Regions from separate parts of the Geodermatophilus sp. SYSU D00779 genome, predicted to be linked through region 1. Evidence: predicted binding sites of a transcription regulator. Region 1 holds the regulator's gene; the other holds the start of a gene.
The links. Region 1 encodes LexA, which represses DNA repair genes until DNA is damaged. Its sites were predicted from a motif close to TCGAACANNTGTTCGA; they were not measured.
Positions count from the first base shown of each region.

Region 2: dnaB (replicative DNA helicase) is a predicted target of LexA. The motif match lies at 1,284-1,299, and genes of this name have one in related genera.

Region 1 covers NZ_JBJGZQ010000013.1:51,873-56,631, forward strand. Annotated here, with positions in the region: gene ACI79G_RS12165 (phosphatase PAP2 family protein) at 1-14, shown strand, start outside; gene ACI79G_RS12170 (hypothetical protein) at 169-1,041, shown strand; gene lexA (transcriptional repressor LexA) at 1,215-2,006, opposite strand; gene ACI79G_RS12180 (LysM peptidoglycan-binding domain-containing protein) at 2,308-2,991, shown strand; gene ACI79G_RS12185 (hypothetical protein) at 3,115-3,759, shown strand; gene nrdR (transcriptional regulator NrdR) at 4,210-4,759, shown strand, end outside.
Region 2 covers NZ_JBJGZQ010000031.1:54,385-59,143, forward strand. Annotated here, with positions in the region: gene ACI79G_RS21250 (single-stranded DNA-binding protein) at 1-36, shown strand, start outside; gene rpsR (30S ribosomal protein S18) at 134-370, shown strand; gene rplI (50S ribosomal protein L9) at 373-828, shown strand; gene dnaB (replicative DNA helicase) at 1,382-4,009, shown strand; gene ACI79G_RS21270 (DUF3237 family protein) at 4,429-4,759, opposite strand, start outside.

The DNA of each region.
Region 1 (4,759 bases):
GGTCGTCCGCGTAGCGGAGCCAGGGGGCGACGCCTGGGGGCCGGGACCGGTCTCGCGCTGACGCTCGCCCTCGGCCCCGCCCTGCCCGCGTCCGCCGCACCGGCCGATCCGGCTGCACCCACGACGCGCTGCCAGCTCACCGACCCCCGGCTGCCCGAGGTCTCCGGGATGGTCGAGGTGGGTGACCGGATGCTGGTGCACAACGACGGCGGCGACTCGCTCGACGTCTACGTGCTGGACGGGACCTGTGCGGTGGTCAGCGTGCACTCCGCGGCGGTGGACCCCTACGACCCCGAGGACATGGCGCTGGCCGTCGACGGGACCGTCTGGCTCGCCGACACCGGCGACAACAACGGCACCCGGACGACGGTCGCGCTGCTGGCCCTGCACGCCGACGGCAGCAGCTCGGTCTACCGGCTGGCGTACCCCGACGGCCCGCGGGACGTCGAGGCGCTGCTGCTCGCCCCCGACGGGACGCCGTACCTGGTGACCAAGGAGGTGCTGGGCGCCAGTGAGGTGTACCGGCCGGTGTCGGCGCTCGTGGAGGACGGCACGGTCGGCCTCACCGAGGTCGGCGACGCGGAGTTCCTGCCGACCGGGACGCCGGGCGGCCCGGTCGGCCGCGCCGGCCAGCTGATGGTCACCGGTGGTGCGGTCTCTCCCGACGAGCGCTGGATCGCCCTGCGCACCTACACCGACGCCTACGTCTGGCCGCTGACCGGCTCGGACGTGGCCGGTGCGCTGGCGGGGGAGCCGCGCCGGGTCGCCCTGCCCGAGGCGGCCCAGGGCGAGGCGATCAGTTTCACCGGGGACTCCGCGGCGATCGTCGTCGCGGGGGAGGGGCTGGCCAGCGACGTCACCGTGGTGCCGCTGCCGGCCGAGGCGGCGCCCTCGTCGTCGTCGGCGGCCACGGACGGCACGGGCTCCGGCCTGCTGTCCGGCGACGACGGCCCGCCCCCGGTGGCCGCGGCGGTCGCTGCCGCTGTCGTGGCCGGCGTGCTCGTCTGGCTCGGGGGCGCGCTGGTGCGCCGGCGCGACTGAGGCCTCGGCCCTCCCGCGTCCCGGGGCTCCGGCCGGGGCCTGCCGTCCGGAGCGGCTGACGACCAGGTCGGGCGCTCGGCCGCTGGCGCGGCGGTCACCGCGCCGGCGGCCCGTCGGCCCCGTCCCGGGGCCCGTCCCGAGCGTGCGAGGGGTGGGTGGGACGGGGCCCTTCGTCAGACCCGGCGGAGCACCGTGACGACGCGGCCGAGCACGGTGGCGTCATCCCCCGGGATGGGCTCGTACGCGGGGTTGTGCGGCAGCAGCCACACGTGTCCGTCGCGCCGCTTGTAGGTCTTCACCGTCGCCTCACCGTCGATCATGGCGGCGACGATCTCGCCGTTCTCCGCGGTCGGCTGCTGGCGCACGACGACCCAGTCGCCGTCGCAGATGGCGGCCTCGACCATCGAGTCACCGGTGACCTTGAGCATGAACAGCGTGCCCTCGCCGACCAGCTCGCGGGGGAGCGGGAAGACGTCCTCGACCGCCTGCTCGGCCAGCACGGGGCCACCGGCGGCGATCCGGCCGACGAGCGGGACGTAGGTGGGGGCAGGGGTCTCCTCGGCGCCGGCGGGGGCCACCACCGTGGGCGCGGGCGCGCCGGGGGTGTCGCCGGGCAGGCGGACGTCGAGCGCGCGCGGGCGGTTGGGGTCGCGGCGCAGCCAGCCCTTCTTCTGCAGCACGCTGAGCTGGTGGGCCACCGACGAGGCCGACGACAGCCCCACGGCCTCGCCGATCTCGCGGACCGAGGGCGGGTAGCCGCGCCGCTCGATCGAGTCGCGGATCACCTCGAGGACCCGCCGCTGCCGCTGGGTGAGCCCGTCGCCGCTCTCGCCCCGGTCGGGGAAGGTGCGCACCGACGCCGTCTCGGCCCGCTCCGGTGCGGCGGTCCGGCTCCCGGACGCGCGCCGCGACGAGCCGCCTCCGCCCCGGACACCGCCGCCCGACGTCCCGCTCGTGCCCGCCACGTCTCCTCCTCGCCGGCCGTGTCGTCACGGCCCTGTCGACCTGCGCCCGCCCGGGGAGCCGGACCCGGCCGGCTCCACTGCGTGGGACCGCTGCCGGCCCCGGCCCCGCCGGCGCCCTCGCGGCGACGGCGGACGGGTGCTGCTACGGACCGTAGCGCCTCGGAGCCGGTACTTCAAACGTGTGTTCGAAGTCGGCGTGCGGTGTCGGGTCGACCTCGTCGGGGGGATGCGGTACACATCGCACGGACGTTCGATCGAACGCGTGTTCGAGCAGCGCCGGGTCGATGGAGGAGGAGAGGTCATGGCGAGCGTGCGGCAGGCCGTGCTGGAGTTCGACGCGACGGTCCGGGTCCCGTGGCGTCCGTTGCTCGGGTCGGCGGACGACGGCCGTGCGGCCGGGTGCGGGCACCCGGGCCGGGCGACGGCCGCGTCCGGGCGCCTGCCGCAGACGCCTGCTGCGTCGGGGCCGGCCGGGACCGGCCCCCGCGTCGCCGGTCACCTGCGGCCGGTGCCCGACCGCCCGGCGGGCCCGGAGCCGCGCACCGCGGACCCGGCTCCCTCGGGCCGGGGTGCCGGCCGGGCACCCGCTCGGCGGGAGCCGACGTCCTCGGGCGGCCGTCCCGCCGCGTCGCGCCCGGTGCCGGCCCGTGCCGTGCGCGGGGGCTGCGCCACCCCGGAGCGCGCTGCGGTCCCGCGGCTGCGTCTGACCCGCCGGGGGCGCCGGCTGGCGCTCGCCCTGGCCCTCGGCGGCGCCGTCGCGCTCGGCGTGCTCCTCGCCCCGCTCGTCGAGGGCCCGGACGACGGTGGACTCCAGCTGGCCGGCGAGCGGAGCGTGGTGGTGGAGTCCGGCGACACGGTGTGGTCGATCGCCGGGGAGGCCGCCGGTGCCGACCAGGACGTGCGCACGGTGGTCGACGCCATCGAGGAGCTCAACGACCTCGAGGGTTCGGCACTGGTCCCCGGCCAGGTCCTCGAGCTGCCCTGAGGCGCGCGGTCGCTCGCGGCACGGGGCGGTCGAGGAGCGACAAGAGGCGGCGGCCATGTTCGTCAACCCGTCGTGCCGAGTCGCTGACACCCCGTGGCCGACGGCCCGTTTACGGTCAGCTCCGTGTCAGCGATCTCAGGCAGCCGGGCCGCCGTCTTCACGCAGCAGTCGCAGCGCTGCGAGGTCTTCGTCGAGGGCACCTGGTGGCCGGGTTCTCTGCTGGGGTGGCGGCACGATGGTCAGGGTGCGTGCCAGATGTGGGTCCGGGTGACCGTGGCCGGCGTCGACCGGGAGACCTGGACCGACCTGGCCGAGGTGCGCCTGCCGGAGAACCGGCCGGTGCCGGTGCTGGTGCCGGACAGCGGCATCGACCCCTTCGCGAGTGTCGGCGAGGAACTGCTGCCGGGCGCCTCGGTCGCCCCGCTGCTGTCGCTGAGCGAGGCCGCCGCCCGTGAGCAGCGGGTGGCGGGCGTCCTCCCCACGTCGGCGCCGGCCGCCGGCCGCCGTCGCCGCCGCCACGGCGGCGACGTGACCGCCGAGCAGCCCGCCGTCCCCGCGGGTGCGGCCGCCGGCCGGCACCGCGTCGGGCGTCACCGGGCGGCGGACGCGGCGGAGCAGCCGGAGGAGGCATCGGGTCCGGAGCCGGGCGACGCCACGGTGCTCATGCCCCGGGCGATCGAGGCCGACTGCCTGACCCGGCCCCTGCGGCTCGGCGACCGCGCCTCCCGTCCCCGCCTGGGGCGACCCGGCGAGGCCCTCCGCGCCTGAGGCGCGACGCGCTCCCGCATCCCGCGCGACGCGTCCCGGTCGGCGTCACCGCGCCCGGCCCGCGGCGCACCTGCGCCGGCGGGTTCGGTCGCCCCGTTACACCCGACCGGCGCGTCCCGCGACCGCTGCGGAGCGCTCTCCGGCGTGTTCCCGAGGCGCGTGTGACGCGTGCGCGCGGGTGGTCACGAAGTCGTCTCGACGGACGACGCGCCTGGCGTTCGGCTTGCAGATCTAGTGGGGCCGGACCTAGGGTTCCCCTACATCTAGTAGTTGCACCGATGTAAGTCCGTCCACAGGCCGTCCTCAGGCCCTCCCCACGACGTCCACCAGATGTCCCCAGGGAGGTCCACAGCCGGCCTCCCGGTCCCGTCGCTCCGGCCGCTCGCGCGGTCGCCGCGGCGCTCCCGGGCGGACCCGCGCCGGAGCGCGTCGCGAGGGAGGGGGTCGGCCATGCGCTGTCCCTTCTGCCACAACCCCGACAGCCGCGTCATCGACTCGCGCGAGGCCGACGAGGGGGCGACCACCCGCCGCCGCCGGTCGTGCCCCGCGTGCGGGCGGCGCTTCACCACGGTGGAGGAGGCCGTCCTCGCCGTCGTCAAGCGCAGCGGCGTGAGCGAGCCGTTCAACCGCAGCAAGGTGGTGGCCGGCGTCCGCCGGGCCTGCCAGGGGCGGCCGGTCGACGAGGACCAGCTGCAGCAGCTCGCCCAGCAGGTCGAGGACGCCATCCGGGCGACCGGCGCGGCGGAGGTCCCCAGCCACGAGGTGGGGCTGGCCATCCTCCGGCCGCTGCGGGAGCTGGACGAGGTCGCGTACCTGCGCTTCGCGAGCGTCTACCGCGCCTTCACCTCGCTCGAGGACTTCGAGAAGGAGATCACCGAGCTGCGGGCCCGGCACATCGCCGCCGGCACCCCGCCGCTGCCTGGCATGCAGGACCCGCCGGCGCGCCGGCGGGGTGGAGGGCGCGGCCAGGCCGCCTCCGCCGGCGGCACCGCCGGCTCCT
Region 2 (4,759 bases), on a different contig from region 1:
ACCCCGGCCCCGCCGTCCGACGAGCCGCCCTTCTGAAAGAGGACCCTCCTGCCCCCCACTGCTCGCAGGCTCGCAGCGGGACCCTGCAGGAGGGCCGACACCTCCCTGAACCTCTCGTATCTGGAGAACCCCGGTGGCCAAGCCCCCCGTCCGCAAGCCCAAGAAGAAGGTCTGCCAGTTCTGCAAGGACAAGGCGACCTACATCGACTACAAGGACACGACCCTGCTGCGGAAGTTCATCTCCGACCGCGGCAAGATCCGTGCCCGCCGCGTGAGCGGCAACTGCAGCCAGCACCAGCGGGACGTCGCCACGGCCGTCAAGAACAGCCGTGAGATGGCCCTGCTGCCCTACACCTCCACGGCGCGCTGACCATGAGCACCCAGAAGCTGATCCTGACGCAGGAGGTCACCGGTCTCGGGTCCTCCGGTGACACCGTGGAGGTCAAGGGCGGCTACGCCCGCAACTACCTCCTGCCCCGCGGCCTGGCCATCGTCGCCACCCGGGGTGCCGAGAAGCAGGTCGAGTCGTTGCGCCGGGCGCGTGCCGCCCGCGAGGTGCGCTCGCTCGAGGAGGCGCAGGCCGTGGCCGGGCGCCTGTCGGGCATGACCGTCCGGGTGCCGGCCCGCGCCGGTGAGGGTGGCCGCCTGTTCGGCCGCATCACCACTGCCGACGTCGTCAACGCCGTGACCGCCGCCGGCGGCCCCGAGCTCGACCGGCGCCGGGTCGAGCTGCCCAGCAGCATCAAGACCACCGGCCAGCACACCGTGACCGTGCGGGTGCACCCCGAGGTCACCTCGCAGCTGACCATCGAGGTCGTCCCCGGCTGAAGCAGCCGCGGCACCGCTGCAGCGCTCGCGAGGGGCGTCGGACTCCGGTCCGGCGCCCCTCGCGGCGTCTCGGGTCCCCGGCCGTCCCCGCCGCGCCGGCGCGGACCGCCGGTGACCTCGGCCGCGTGCGGGTGTGTCGACCTGTGGACGTGTGACCGCTGGGACGGCTGCGGCCAGGCACTCGACACGCCGGACGACGACACCCGGATTTCTCCAGATTTCTCCCGTCCACACCCGGTGGGTGGTCTCCGCGCAGGTCAGAGGCGGGATACAGGGGACGGCGTCGCGCCGTCCCCCGCTGTCTCCACATGTCGACACGGCTGTGTCCACCGACTTGTCCACAAGTTGTGCAGAAGCGCGCCCACACCGGTGTTGGACTGGTCCGTCCGCACTTCCTAACGTCCTCCTCGGCCCCGTGACCGCCCGAACTGTCGGTGCCCCGGGGTAGGAACGACCCGAACACACGTTCGAGTCAGGCGTGCAGCGTTCTGGTGCTTCCCCCACCAGGCCCCGGCTTCGTGCCGGGGCCTGTGCGCGGGTGCGCCGTGAGTGGATGGAGGACCCCGTGGCGGTGGCCGACGACTTCGAGCGCCCGTCCCCGACGGCGCCGGCGTACGACCGGCAGCCGCCGCAGGACGTCGCGGCGGAGCAGTCGGTGCTCGGCGGCATGCTGCTGAGCAAGGACGCGATCGCCGACGTCGTCGAGGTGCTGCACGGCAACGACTTCTACCGGCCGGCGCACCAGGTGATCTACGACTGCATCCTCGACCTGTACGGGCGGGGTGAGCCGGCCGACGCGATCACCGTCGCCGCCGAGCTGAACCGCACCGACCAGCTGTCGAAGATGGGTGGCGCGGTCTACCTGCACACGCTGATCCAGTCGACGCCGACGGCGGCCAACGCCGGCTACTACGCCGCGATCGTCGCCGAGCAGGCGGTGCTGCGGCGGCTGGTCGAGGCCGGTACCCGCGTCGTCCAGCTGGGTTACGGCGCGGCCGGCGGCAAGGGCGACGTCGACGACATCGTCGACCGCGCCCAGCAGGAGATCTACGACGTCACCGAGAAGCGCATGAGCGAGGACTACTCGCGCCTCGAGGACGTCCTGCAGCCGACGATGGACGAGCTGGACGCCATCGCCTCCCGCGGCGGCACCGCCCGCGGCGTGCCCACCGGCATCCGCGACCTCGACGAGCTCACCAACGGCCTGCAGGCCGGCCAGATGGTCGTCATCGCGGCCCGTCCCGGTGTCGGCAAGGCCCTGGCGCTCGACACCCCGATCGCCACGCCGACCGGCTGGACGACGATGGGCGAGGTCGCCGTCGGGGACCAGGTCATGGGTTCCGACGGCCGCCCGACGACGGTCGTGGCCGCCACCGAGGTGATGTCCGGCCGCCCCTGCTACGAGGTGCACTTCTCCGACGGCTCGGTGATCGTGGCCGACGCCCAGCACCAGTGGCTGACCGAGACCCGCGCCAGCCGGAAGTCGGCCCAGGCGGCGGCGACCGGCTACAACCGCTGCCGCAGCCAGCGCACCTTCGCCGAGGTCCGGACGACGGAGGCGATCGCCCGCACCGTCCGCTGCGCCACCGAGGACGCCCGGCTCAACCACTCGGTGACCAACGCGGCGCCGCTGGAGCTGCCGGAGGCCGACCTCCCCCTGCCGCCGTACGCACTCGGCGTGTGGCTGGGCGACGGCACCTCCCGTGCCGCGCACTTCACCAGCAACGACCCCGAGATCGCCGTGTACATCGAGGCCGACGGGCTCGTCGTCGAGCCGACGGGCGTCGCTCGGCGTTACTCGCTGCGGCTCCCGGCGCGGCCGGCCGTCGCCGCCCGCCCGTGCCCCATGTGCGGCGTGCTCTTCCTGCCGAAGACGTCGCAGGTACAGACCTGTGGCAAGACGTGCGGCGGCCGGCTGCGGGCCAGCGGGGGTGTCGGTCGCCAGGCGACCTGCCCGGACTGCGGTGGTCCCTCCGCGGGCCTGGCGCAGTGCCCGTCCTGCCGGGACCACCACGGCACCGTGCCGGGCCTCCTGCGCACGCTCGGGGTGTTCGGCGACAAGCACATCCCGACCGCGTACCTGCGGGCTTCGGTGGCCCAGCGACGCGCCTTGCTGGCCGGCCTCCTGGACACCGACGGGACGGTGGCGCCGAGCGGCGTCGTCCAGTTCGCGGTGACCAGCCAACGGCTGGCCGAGGACGCACGCGAGCTCATCGCCAGCCTCGGGTACCGGGTCCGGATGACCCGTAAGCCGGTCAAGGGCCGCAGCGAGGCGTCGTCCACCTGCTACACGCTGACCTTCAGCACCGACGACGAGGTCTTCCGCCTCGAGCGGAAGAAGCTCGCGCACAAGGAGCGTGGTGCACGCAGTTTCACCGCCCGCGGCGTCCGCTTCATCACTGACGTGCGTCCGGTCGAGAGCGTTCCGGTGCGCTGCATCCAGGTCGACGCCGAGGACCACCTCTTCCTCGCCGGGCGGAACTTCATCCCGACCCACAACTCGACCCTGGGACTCGACATCGCGCGGTCGGCGACGGTCAAGCACCACCTGGCGACGGTCATATTCTCGCTCGAGATGAGCAAGCACGAGATCACCATGCGTCTGCTGTCGGCCGAGGCGAAGGTGCCGCTGCACCACATGCGCGCCGGCACGCTGTCCGACGAGGACTGGTCGAAGCTGGCCCGCCGGATGGGCGAGATCGCCGACGCGCCGCTCTACATCGACGACTCCCCGAACATGACGATGATGGAGATCCGGGCGAAGGCGCGGCGGCTCAAGCAGCGCAACGACCTCAAGCTCGTGGTCATCGACTACCTCCAGCTGATGACCTCCGGTAAGCGCGTCGAGAGCCGTCAACAGGAGGTCTCGGAGTTCTCCCGTGCGCTCAAGCTGCTCGCCAAGGAACTCGAGGTCCCGGTCATCGCGATGTCACAGCTGAACCGTGGGTCCGAACAGCGCCAGGACAAGAAGCCGATGCTCTCCGACCTCCGCGAATCGGGCTCGATCGAACAAGATGCCGATATGGTCATGATGATCCACCGAGAAGACATGTATGAAAAGGAATCACCGCGCGCAGGTGAGGCCGACATCATGCTGGTGAAGCACCGTAACGGCCCCACGGCGAACGTCACGGTCGCCTTCCAGGGCCACTACAGCCGCTTCGTGGACATGGCGAACTGACCGATCACCCGCACGCAGAGAGGCCCGGAGCGCAGCAGTGCTCCGGGCCTCCCTGCGTCCCGGACGGGACACCTGGTCGCGCACCGGCCTGTACCGCAGCGACCGCGGACCCCAGGCGGCGATGAACCCGGACGGGTTCCTGCTCGACCCGCGGTCCACGCCGGCGACGATGCAGGGCCAGGCGCAGGTCGCCGCGGTTCTCGGGGACGGAGCGCTCGTGGAGCCGCACCGCCCCGGGGTGACCTGGGAGGTGCCGATCAGCGCCCCCCGAGCTCCTCCTGCCGCTGGCCCACGCCTCGGCGGCCACGCGACCCCGAGGCGCCGCTGATCGCCGCCGACCACCACACGGAGGCCCGGGACGACGTCCGTCCCGGGCCTCCGCGCGTCAGGCGTCGCGGTGTTCCACGTGGAGCACCGGCTCAGCCGACCGGCACCTGCGCCAGGCTCTTCGCACGCGCGCGCAGCTCACCCCGGGCCACGTTGACCGTGCCGGTGAAACCGAACACCGTCGCGTTGAGCGCCTGCAGCTCGGGTGCCGCGGTGCGCAGGTCGACCGCGCCGTGCATCGGCAGCTCCACGTCGGGCCAGGCGAAGGACGGGTCCGCGACCTCCTCCAGCGGCGGCATCGGCACCGGCGACGTCAGGTAGCCGTGGACTCGCGCGGTGACCGTCCGGCCGCCCTCGCCCGAGAACACCTGCCGGACGTCGACGATCCCGACGCCGTCCCGCCGCAGCAGGAAGTAGTCGACG